Regions from separate parts of the Cohnella sp. LGH genome, predicted to be linked through region 1. Evidence: a T-box and tRNA genes for the amino acid it is inferred to sense, from the RefSeq annotation. Region 1 holds a T-box; the other regions hold tRNA genes.

Region 1 (3,277 bases):
CGAACGTGTCCCCCAGCCTCTTAAGCAGCGAACGGGCCTCTTCCTCGCGCGTTCTCGGCAGCAGCAGAATAAATTCCTCGCCGCCGTAGCGGATCAAGACGTCCGCCGCGCGCATGTGCGACTTCAGGAAAGCCGCGAACTCCGCCAGCACCCGGTCGCCCGCGATATGGCCGTAACGGTCGTTGATCGACTTGAAATGATCCAGATCGACGATCGCCATCGTGAAATGCTCCTGGATTCTCTGCGCGTCCAGGCAGAGCGTCCGGTATGCCTCCTCCAAATATTTGCGGTTGTAGACCCCTGTCAGCTCATCGAAGAACAGAAGCTCGTCCAGCTGCTTTTTGCGTTTTAACTGCCGTTGAATCCGTACGAGCAGTTCCTCCATGTCGAGCGGCTTGTCCAGAAAGTCGTCCGCTCCCATCCGGAAAGCCCGCAGCCTCGTCTCCCGGGCGGTGTCCATGCTGATGACGGTCGTCGGAATGTACCGCTTGCGGATCTGCTCCTTAATCGCGTCCATCACTTCGAACCCGTCCTGCTCGGGAATAAGCAGATCGAGAATGAAGCAGTCCGGCGCACGGTCGTGAAAATAATGGATGGCCAGCGCGGGATTCACGGTCGCGATGACGTAATAGCCCTCTCTCTCGAGCTCTTCCTTCAGAAAGTGCAGCAGCGCCGCGTCGTCGTCGAGAATCAGGACGAGCGGCTGGTCGCCCGACTGGTCGTTCTCCGCGGTCACGAGCGAAGAATGAACGGCTTCCTGATGCTGAATCTCGTAGCATACGGCGATCAGCTCGATCATGAACGTCCGCAGCTTCTCCGGCTCCCACGGCTCGTCTTCGGAACGATGCCGAATCCGCTCCAGCAATTCCCCCGATATGCCGTAAAGCTTGGTCAGGCCGATCGTGCCGGACGTGCCTTTCACGGAATGCAAAAACCGCTCCGCTTCCACGCCGGGAATAGCGGAGCTGGATTCGAACCATATTTCCAGTTGCTTGCGGATATTGGCCAGCAACGCGTCTTGATATTTCTGCACGGGAACCCTCCTGAGCGAAACATATAGCTCTACTATTATATCGGATAATTCCAAAACAAAGATAACAACTTGAACGGGATGAACGCGGATTGTCACTCGGAACCAAAATGGCTATAATGTACGAATAACGATAACGATAACGATAACGACGATGAACGAGAGAGTACTTCGTTTTTCCTGACTGCAGCGAGCCGGGGATGGTGGGAGCCGGCGCAGGATTCGAAGGAAGCGCACTCGGGAGTCGATTTCCTGAACCGCAATCCTTGCAGGCGGCAGTAGGGAAGTCCGGCGACGAGCCGTTACCTTTTAACGAAGCGGCTTCCCTATGCGGGAGTGCTAGAAGAGTGGTACCGCGGAATCGACCTCCGTCTCTTTACGAGATGGGGTTTTTTTGCGTATTCGCGTATCGATATATACGTACAAGGAGGAACCCGTCATGTTGTTGAAGCAAGCATCCGCCATTCTGTCTCCTTATTTGGAGCTGCCCCCGGAAGAGGTGCGCCCGAAGCTGGAGATTCCGCCCGAACAGAAGCTGGGCGACGTCTCGCTCCCGTGCTTCGCGTTCGCCAAGGCGCTTAGGCAGCCGCCCGCCGCGATCGCGCAGCGGCTTGCGGACGTCATTAACGCCGATCGCTCCGACTTGCGCGCCGAGGTCGCAGGCGGCTATCTCAACCTCTTTTTCCATGGCGAGCACTGGAGAAGCGAGTTCGTGCAGCGGGCACTGGACGAACGCTACGGACGCTCCGATGCCGGGAAAGGCAAGCGGATGGTCATCGACATGTCTTCCCCGAACATCGCCAAGCCGTTCGGCATCGGCCACCTGCGCTCGACGATGATCGGCAACGCCCTGGTCCGCATGTATCGCGCCATGGGCTACGACGTACACAACGTTAATCATATCGGGGATTGGGGCACGCAGTTCGGCAAGCTGATCGTCGCGTATTTGAAGTGGGGAGACCGACAGGCGCTGGAACAGGCCCCGATTCGGGAAAGCCTGCGGCTGTACGTGGAATTCCACCGGCAGGCGGAGCAGCGGCCGGAGTTGGAGGACGAGGCGAGAGAAGCGTTCGCCAAGCTGGAGCGCGGGGATGCCGCCATGCGCGAGCTGTGGCAGTATTTCGTAGACGAGAGCCTTAAGGAATTTCAACGCGTATACGAAAGATTGGGCGTCGAGTTCGACTCCTATGCGGGCGAGAGCTTCTACAACGACAAGTTCGATCCCGTCGTGCGCAAGCTCGAGGAGTTGGAGTTGCTGGAGGAGGACGCTGGCGCGAGAATCGTCAGGCTGGAGGAGGAAGGACTGCCCCCTTGCCTTATCCTGAAAAAGGACGGCTCGACTATCTATGCGGTGCGCGATCTCGCGACCGCCCTCTACCGGAATGAAGAGCTGAAGGCGGACGAAATTCTCTACGTCGTCGGGGCTGAACAGAGCCTGCATTTTCAACAGGTATTCTCGGTGCTGCGCAAAATGGGGCTCAAATGGGCGGCGAACTGCCGTCACGTCCCGTTCGGCTTGATTACGATCAACGGCAAAAAGATGTCGACGCGCAAAGGAAAGGTAGTCATGCTGGAGGAAGTGCTCGACGAGGCGGCGGAGCGCGCGCTGCGCATCATCGAAGGGAAAAATCCCGATCTGGCGAACAAAGAAGCGGTCGCCGAAGCCGTCGGAGTGGGAGCGATCGTGTTCGGGGATTTGAAGCATCACCGCCAGTTGTCGGTCGATTTCAATCTGGAGGAGGCCGTCAGCTTCGAAGGCGAGACGGGACCCTATTTGCAGTACACCCACGCGCGAATACGGAGCCTGCTCAGGAGAGGGAAGTATGAAGAGCTGCCTTCCCGCTTCGCCGTCGACGGAGCGCAGCTGTCCTCGGAGCCGGCGTGGGCGTGCATCAAGACGCTGTCCGGCTACGAGGCCGCGATTCGGGAAGCCATCCGCCAGAACGAGCCGTTCGTCGTCGCCAAGTATCTGCTCGCTCTGGCCAAGGACTTTAACCGTTTCTACAACTCGGGGAAAATCATATACCACGGCGCGGACGAAGCCGGGACGTTCTCCAAGCTGAGCTTGGCCGCAGCCGCCGCAGACGTTCTGCGCGACGGGCTTAATTTGCTCGGAATCCAGGCTCCTTCCGAGATGTAGCGTTGGTCATTCGAACGAAATCTGCACTTTCATGTCCGAAGGGCGCCGGTCGCCCCGGAAAAAATCAAGGGCGCCCTCCAGGCTCAGCTCCCGGGTGACGAGATGCC
Region 2 (3,277 bases), 940 kb from region 1:
TTTGGAAGGAAAGGTCAGAACGTTCGATCTCGTCAACGAGCTTAAGGTGTCGTCGGAGACGATTCGCAAATATTTGGAGGAGCTCGAGGCGGACAACAAGCTGAAACGCGTATACGGCGGGGCGCTGAAGCTGGACGAATCCCGAGAGGAGCCGGCCTATCAGAAGCGGGAGGCGATCAATTCCGAGGAGAAGCGCAGAATCGGCTTGGCTGCGGCAACTCTTGTGGAGGACGGAGACGTCATCTTTATCGACGACGGTACGACAACGCTGCCAATGATTGACGGCATACTGGGTAAAAAAAATATTACGGTGTTGACGATCTGCGTCGCCGGCATGTGCAAGCTGATCGATTATGCGAACCGAGGCTTGTTCAGCGGCAAAATTTATTTCATCGGCGGGGAGATCGATGCGTCGCAGTCCCGTTCGACCGGAACGGTCGCAGTCCGGATGGCCGAGTTGTTTTATTCCGACAAGGCTTTTATCTCCGTGGACGGGCTAACGGTCGAACGTGGGCTGACAGGCTTTGACACCCCGAGAGGCGTGCTTGCCCGAAAAATCATCGAACATGCGAAGCAGACGATCGTCGTAGCCGACAAGACGAAGTTTGGCCAGGCCCAACTGTTCAAGATTTCCGATCTGCAGGATATCGATCTTGTCGTCAGCGACGTCTCCGCTCCTCCGGAGTGGAAATCTGCCCTGAAGGCGAAACAGGTCACATGGATTAAAGCCGAATAAGGACTATTTCCAGGCTACGAGAATGGCGCCGATGGCGATTAATGCGACGCCGGCCGAATTGATCCATGAAATTCGTTCTCCAAGAAAGAAAAAGGCAAGCAACACGGCCAGCACAACGCTGAGCTTGTCGATCGGTCCGACCTGGGACACCTTGCCCCCCTTAAGGGCCAGAAAATAAAATAGCCACGACAGCGCCCCGGCAGCCCCGCTGAGCACGATAAACGACAGCGCCTTTTTTTGCGTGAAAATTTCGCCGAGCTGAGTGAACTTTCCTTGAACAACGACGACACCGAGAAGGAAAAGCGCCATAATGACCGCGCGGATAGCGGTTGCCGAGTTGGCATCGACATCCTTTAATCCGATTTTGCCGAAGACGGCGACGAGGGCCGCCGTCGCGGCGGATAGCAGTGCATAGATTAGCCACATTCCGATCTCTCCTCCAAGGTTAGGACAGACTTTTGACCATATGCCAAAAAGGTTTGTCATGAATCTTGATTTCCTTGTTCGCACGGTAGCCAAGTTTAACATATAGAGCGTGCGCGCCTTCGTTCGTCTGATCGACGTTTAAGGCGATTTTGTCGTGGCCCAGCTCCCTGGCTCTGTTTTCGGCCGCCGCGATGAGCTGTTTGGCATATCCTTTGCCTTGCTGCGAAGGGTCGACGGCGATCGCGTCGATGTAATACTCGTCCTCATCCGCTTCGTCATCGATCGTAATCGCCGGATTTCCGCTCTTGCGGCTGAGATGCTCCAGAACGGGCTTGTAAAGCCGCTCCGCGTCGCTGCCGTGATAACACAAAATCATCCCGACGGGAATGCCGTTTTCTACTTTCGCCAGAATGCAGGAACGGCTAAAACGGTTGCCTTCAGCGTCGATGAACGCCTCCAACTGACGCAAGACGTCTCGTTCGGAGGATTCCCCTGTCAGTTGGTAAGCGATATCCTGTATAGCCAGCAGGATAAGGCGGGCGAGGGAGGAAGCGTCGCGCTCGCCGGCTGCTCGAATGGTCATCATGATCACCTTCATTTTCTTTAACATTCTTAAATGATCTTAGCTTGTTAGGGGGGCAATTTCAAATCTTTAGCGGGAATAAAGCGCGTCCGTCTGTACCCTGGAACAAAAATAGTCGACAAAAAAGGGTTGCGCGACATCCCTTTATATGCTAATATACTTTTTGCGTGTCTCAGTAGCTCAGCTGGATAGAGCAACGCCCTTCTAAGGCGTCGGTCGGGGGTTCGAATCCCTCCTGGGACGCCATTTATGAAGACACATTCGTTTGGACGATACATAAGAAGCCCATACCCTTCTGAGCGAAGGTATGGGCTTCTTTCCTTGTTGCCCTCTGGGACGGATGGCAACGGGATCGTGACGGCGGCAGCTAATCGTCCCAACGCTCGGGCTCGGACATGAACCAGGCAATATGCGTGCAGCGCTGGCAGACAAGAATCGTGGCGTTCCGGTTCGCCCAATCCAAGCCGAAGAAGGTAGCCCCTCTTGAGTTGAGCTGTCTGTAATCTTTATCGAAAGTGTCGTTCCTGCAGCAGGGACAGACAATCATTGCGCCGTCGGCTCTAAATCTCATATTCAACAGCTCCTTTGCTGGGGGAATCGTATATAGTTATGTACGATTTGGCGCGCGAATAGTTGCATGTTGCTGAGAACCCCCGCTGCGGCAGTCGCCGCGGCGGGGGTTCTCAGCAGAAGCAACATTCGCCATCTAGAGTGGAATTAGAGTCGTCATCTGCGGCGATTGGGAGGTGTAGCTCTTACCAGATGCCAGCACCGGCACGCAAGATAATGACGAGAAGGATAAACAACACCAGCGCGAATGCTGCCGCGCCCATGCCGCCGCCGCCGCCGTAGCAAGGACCAACGCCTGCGCCTCCAACCGGGTAACTCATGCAATCACCACCCAACTGCGAAGATTGAAGTCATGTGATAGCTTATGTGGAGGCCAATATACGGCCAGTGCATTCGCACAGATTGCAAATAATCCACGTCAGCCCACGCCAATTCGACGGCTTCGTCATATATGCCGGCAGGCTGCGCGAAAAAATGATTGCCGAACCGGAGGTACGTCAAGCAAAAGTGACGCAGCAGGGGGCGAAAAGGCGGTGAAAGGTGCCCCTGAGCGGGTTTTCAGACACGCCCTAAAGCGATTTTTTCTTTTAGAATGCGTTCATGCTATAATTTTGCAGACGATGTGCGTTTCAAATGCCGGTACAGGTGGAGGAGAACTGCCCACATGACGGATCAACCGAAAGATAATCTGGTGCTGTTTCCGAAAACGCTGGATTATTATCAAATACAGCTGACGAAAATGCTGGAAACGGAGCGTTACGGCGAAGCCAAAGCGCTGCTCGGCTTCCTGCTTCAATGCAGGGGGGAAGCGGAGCGGCATCATACGGAATGGCAGGCGCTGCTCGGGTGGCTCGACGCCGCGTTCCCTACAGCCGAGGGAGATTTGGATTACGAGGCATGGATGCAGGGCGACGAGCAGGAAGACGAAGGCGAAGAGGAAATTTTCAAGCGCAGATTGGCGG
Region 3 (3,277 bases), 510 kb from region 1:
CCACCACGAAAGCCGGGAACGGATCGAGCAATCCGGGCGGTCCGGGTAACTCTGGCAGTCCCGGCGGCTCAGGCAACTCCGGTAACCCGAGCAATCCGGGCGAAGTCGATCTGGAGCGCGCGGACATTGGAACGACAGACGCAGAAATGAAGTTTTTCGACGGAGCGTTTAAGCTGTGGCTGCCGGCCGGAGCGGCGAGGGCGGCGAAGCAAGTCGCGGCGACAAGATATGCCGATGCCCCTGCTCCAACACCGGGTCATCTGCGGCTAGTATCGAAGGCGTACGAATGGAAGCTTGAACCGGAAAGCGGCCGACTGACCGTCGCCGGCAAGCTGACGATCGCGTACGACGAGGCTCTGCTCCGCGGGGCGGACATTCGTAAGCTTGGCGTGTACCGTCAGGACGAAGCCGACCGGACTCGGTGGGTCTATGTCGGAGGTATCGTCGACAGATCGGAAAGTACGGTGACCGTTGCGACCGAGGAGCCAGGCACTTACGCGGTATTGCTTGCCGATCTGACATTCGCCGATTTGGCGAATCACTGGAGCCGCGCCGATGTCGAAGCGCTGGCGGCGCGCGGCATCGTCAGCGGCGACCCGGATGGTTCCTTCCGGCCAAACGGCCGTATCACCCGAGCCGAGTTCGTGAAGCTGCTAATGCCGCTGCTCGGCGACGCTGCTACGACGGGCTCAGCTTCGGAATTCGGAGATGTGGCGCCAAACGCTTGGTATGCGCCGTATGTTTCCCGGGCGGCCGCAGCCGGTATAGTGAAAGGAGCGGGCGGACGCTTCCGTCCGAGCGATCCGGTAACGCGCGAGGAGATGGCGGTTATGCTGTTCCGTGTGCTTGGCGTCGATCCGGACATCAGGCTGAATGTGCAAGCAATATTGAACGGATTCGCGGACTCCGAACGCGTGTCGGACTGGGCGTCTCTGCAAATCGCCTATGCGGTGCAGAACGGATTGCTGCAGGGCGGCAGCGGAGGCAAGCTGCGTCCCGAAGCGACCGCCACGCGGTCCGAGGCTGCCGTCATCGTGCTTCGCGCGCTAACCTCGCAAAGACTGATTATAACGAAACCTGAATAAGCAAGATATTCGTGCACAGTAGAAAAATGGCGGCGTAGGGGAGATCCCTGCGTCGTCATTGCACATTTTGAGAAAATGGATCAATCTATGGTGGTGTCGATAAAAATTTATGTTATAATATTTATCGTTGTGGCTCCGTAGCTCAACGGATAGAGCAACCCTCTCCTAAAGGGTAGATGTCAGTTCGATTCTGGCCGGGGCCGCCACTTACTATGAATAACAGCTTTATGGATAATCCTCGAGAGCCCTGCTCTGAGGATTTTTTTGCATTGCGATTATGCGGGACAAAGTGTTGCTTAACCGCTTCCGCAAAATTCCATTTTGTCATATGACAGAATAGATGACAACGCTCACTACTGCACGAGAGGAAGCCTATCTATAATAGTTGAGATCAACGGTTATCCGAGATGGGGGAAGATAGGTTGGTTATTTCTAAGATTAAATGGTATATCGTAGCCGGAGTTTGCTTGCTGCTGTTAGGCGGGCTCTACTTGTTGGGGGATGATACCGAAGAGGGAGTTTCGACTGGGACTGTTTCGAGTGAAGCTTTAGCGAGTGAGGGAGTTCCGAGGAAGCCGGATGCAAAAAAGGAAATCGATACGGATTTGCCCGGATATACGATTCTCGTTTATATGAACGGCTCTGATCTGGAGAGTACGTGGGATGAAGAGTACGAAGCATACTCGGGTGCGGCTTCCACAGATCTGGAGGAGATGATGGAGGGGCTTTCGGGCGACGATGTTCAGGTGATCGTGGAAACCGGGGGAACGCTGAACTGGGCAAATTCCCAAATTAGCGGCGAACAAAATCAGCGCTGGCTGGTAAAAGAAGGAGGCCTTAACCATGTGGCCGATATCGGGGCGAAGAGTATGGGCGATGCACAGACATTGGCCGATTTCGTGACATGGGGGGTAAAGAATTATCCCGCGAATAATTATTCGTTGATCTTCTGGGATCACGGAGGCGGTTCCGTACTCGGCTTCGGATCGGACGAGTTGTTCGATGGCGATTCGCTGACGCTCGACGAGATTGAAGCTGGTCTGGCGGCCGCATTCGAGATAACGGGAAAAAAGCTTGAACTGGTCGGATTCGATGCTTGTCTGATGGCGACGGTGGAGACGGCTTCCCAGCTTAGCCCTTATGCTGAATATATGATCGCCTCACAGGAGCTTGAGCCTGGTCATGGATGGGATTACGTTGGGGCGTTAGGCTACTTGTCCAGTGAACCGTATGTTAGCGGTGCAGAGTTCGGCAAGGCGATCGTGGACAGTTACAAAGAGCATGCAATCGTGTTCGGGCAAGAAAAATCAATCACGCTTTCGGTTACCGCCCTTGACAAGGTTCCCGCTGTCGTTCAAGCGCTTGAAGCTTTGGTGGAGGAAGCGGGACCCATAATCACTGCCGATACCAGGCGTTTCTACAGCTTTGCGGAAGGGCGCAGCAAGGCGGAAGACTACGGCAGCACGACAGCGCACGGCGGCATTACCGATATGGCCGATCTCGCTTCAATCGCGAAGAATGTATCCGGCCAATATCCGGATAAGGCTGAGGCCTTAAAGAATGCGATTCATGACGCAGTTGTCTACAATATGAACAGTCAAGGTCGTCCGGACGCGAGCGGGCTATCCATTTATTTTCCGCACAAAGACAAAGATAATTTTGAAAACAATCTTTCAGTGTATAACGGAATCGGCTTCTCCGAGGTTTACGGCGATTTCTTGAACAGGTATATCTCTCGATTAACGGGGGCTAAGAGCAGCGTAGCGATTGATAGCAGCAATAAAGAAGAGTTCTCGTTCCAATATGGGTCGGATGAGAGCGACGTATACGAAATTCAACTCCATCCGGATGATCTGGAGCGAATTGAGCAAATTTATGGCGTTGTGGCCATGCTGCCGGAAGGCTCCGAAGGGCGCACGGTGTACCTGGGTTACGACCACTATGTGAATATAGACTGGGAGACGGGCCTGTTGCAAGATGACTTTACCGGAGAATGGCTGACATGGGACGGCAATTTCGTTTCTTTGTTCATGGTAAGTCAGGGGGAGAGTTACATTCGTTATGCGATCCCGGCGATTCTGAACGGAAAAGAAGTCGATATTATCGTTCACTACGACGTGGAGTCGGATGAGTTCGAGGTGCTCGGCGCATGGCGCGGGATCGATGAGAAATCAGGTATGCCGGATAAAAAT

What was found. The T-box of region 1 lies ahead of argS (arginine--tRNA ligase). A T-box ahead of a tRNA ligase gene usually reads a tRNA of that ligase, here a tRNA-Arg.
Region 2: it has a tRNA-Arg gene. The T-box ahead of argS (arginine--tRNA ligase) is inferred to sense a tRNA for this amino acid. The anticodon was not compared.
Region 3: it has a tRNA-Arg gene. The T-box ahead of argS (arginine--tRNA ligase) is inferred to sense a tRNA for this amino acid. The anticodon was not compared.

Annotation. Positions count from the first base shown of each region.
Region 1 covers NZ_CP072117.1:761,872-765,148, reverse strand. Annotated here, with positions in the region: gene J4772_RS03025 (GGDEF domain-containing response regulator) at 1-1,033, opposite strand, end outside; T-box leader at 1,176-1,409, shown strand; gene argS (arginine--tRNA ligase) at 1,470-3,170, shown strand; gene J4772_RS03015 (zinc-dependent alcohol dehydrogenase family protein) at 3,177-3,277, opposite strand, start outside.
Region 2 covers NZ_CP072117.1:1,703,358-1,706,634, reverse strand. Annotated here, with positions in the region: gene J4772_RS06840 (DeoR/GlpR family DNA-binding transcription regulator) at 1-736, shown strand, start outside; gene J4772_RS06835 (EamA family transporter) at 740-1,168, opposite strand; gene J4772_RS06830 (GNAT family N-acetyltransferase) at 1,182-1,748, opposite strand; tRNA gene J4772_RS06825 (tRNA-Arg) at 1,915-1,991, shown strand; gene J4772_RS06820 (hypothetical protein) at 2,113-2,316, opposite strand; gene J4772_RS06815 (sporulation protein YjcZ) at 2,501-2,635, opposite strand; gene J4772_RS06810 (hypothetical protein) at 2,980-3,277, shown strand, end outside.
Region 3 covers NZ_CP072117.1:251,288-254,564, forward strand. Annotated here, with positions in the region: gene J4772_RS00970 (S-layer homology domain-containing protein) at 1-1,085, shown strand, start outside; tRNA gene J4772_RS00975 (tRNA-Arg) at 1,217-1,291, shown strand; gene J4772_RS00980 (clostripain-related cysteine peptidase) at 1,508-3,277, shown strand, end outside.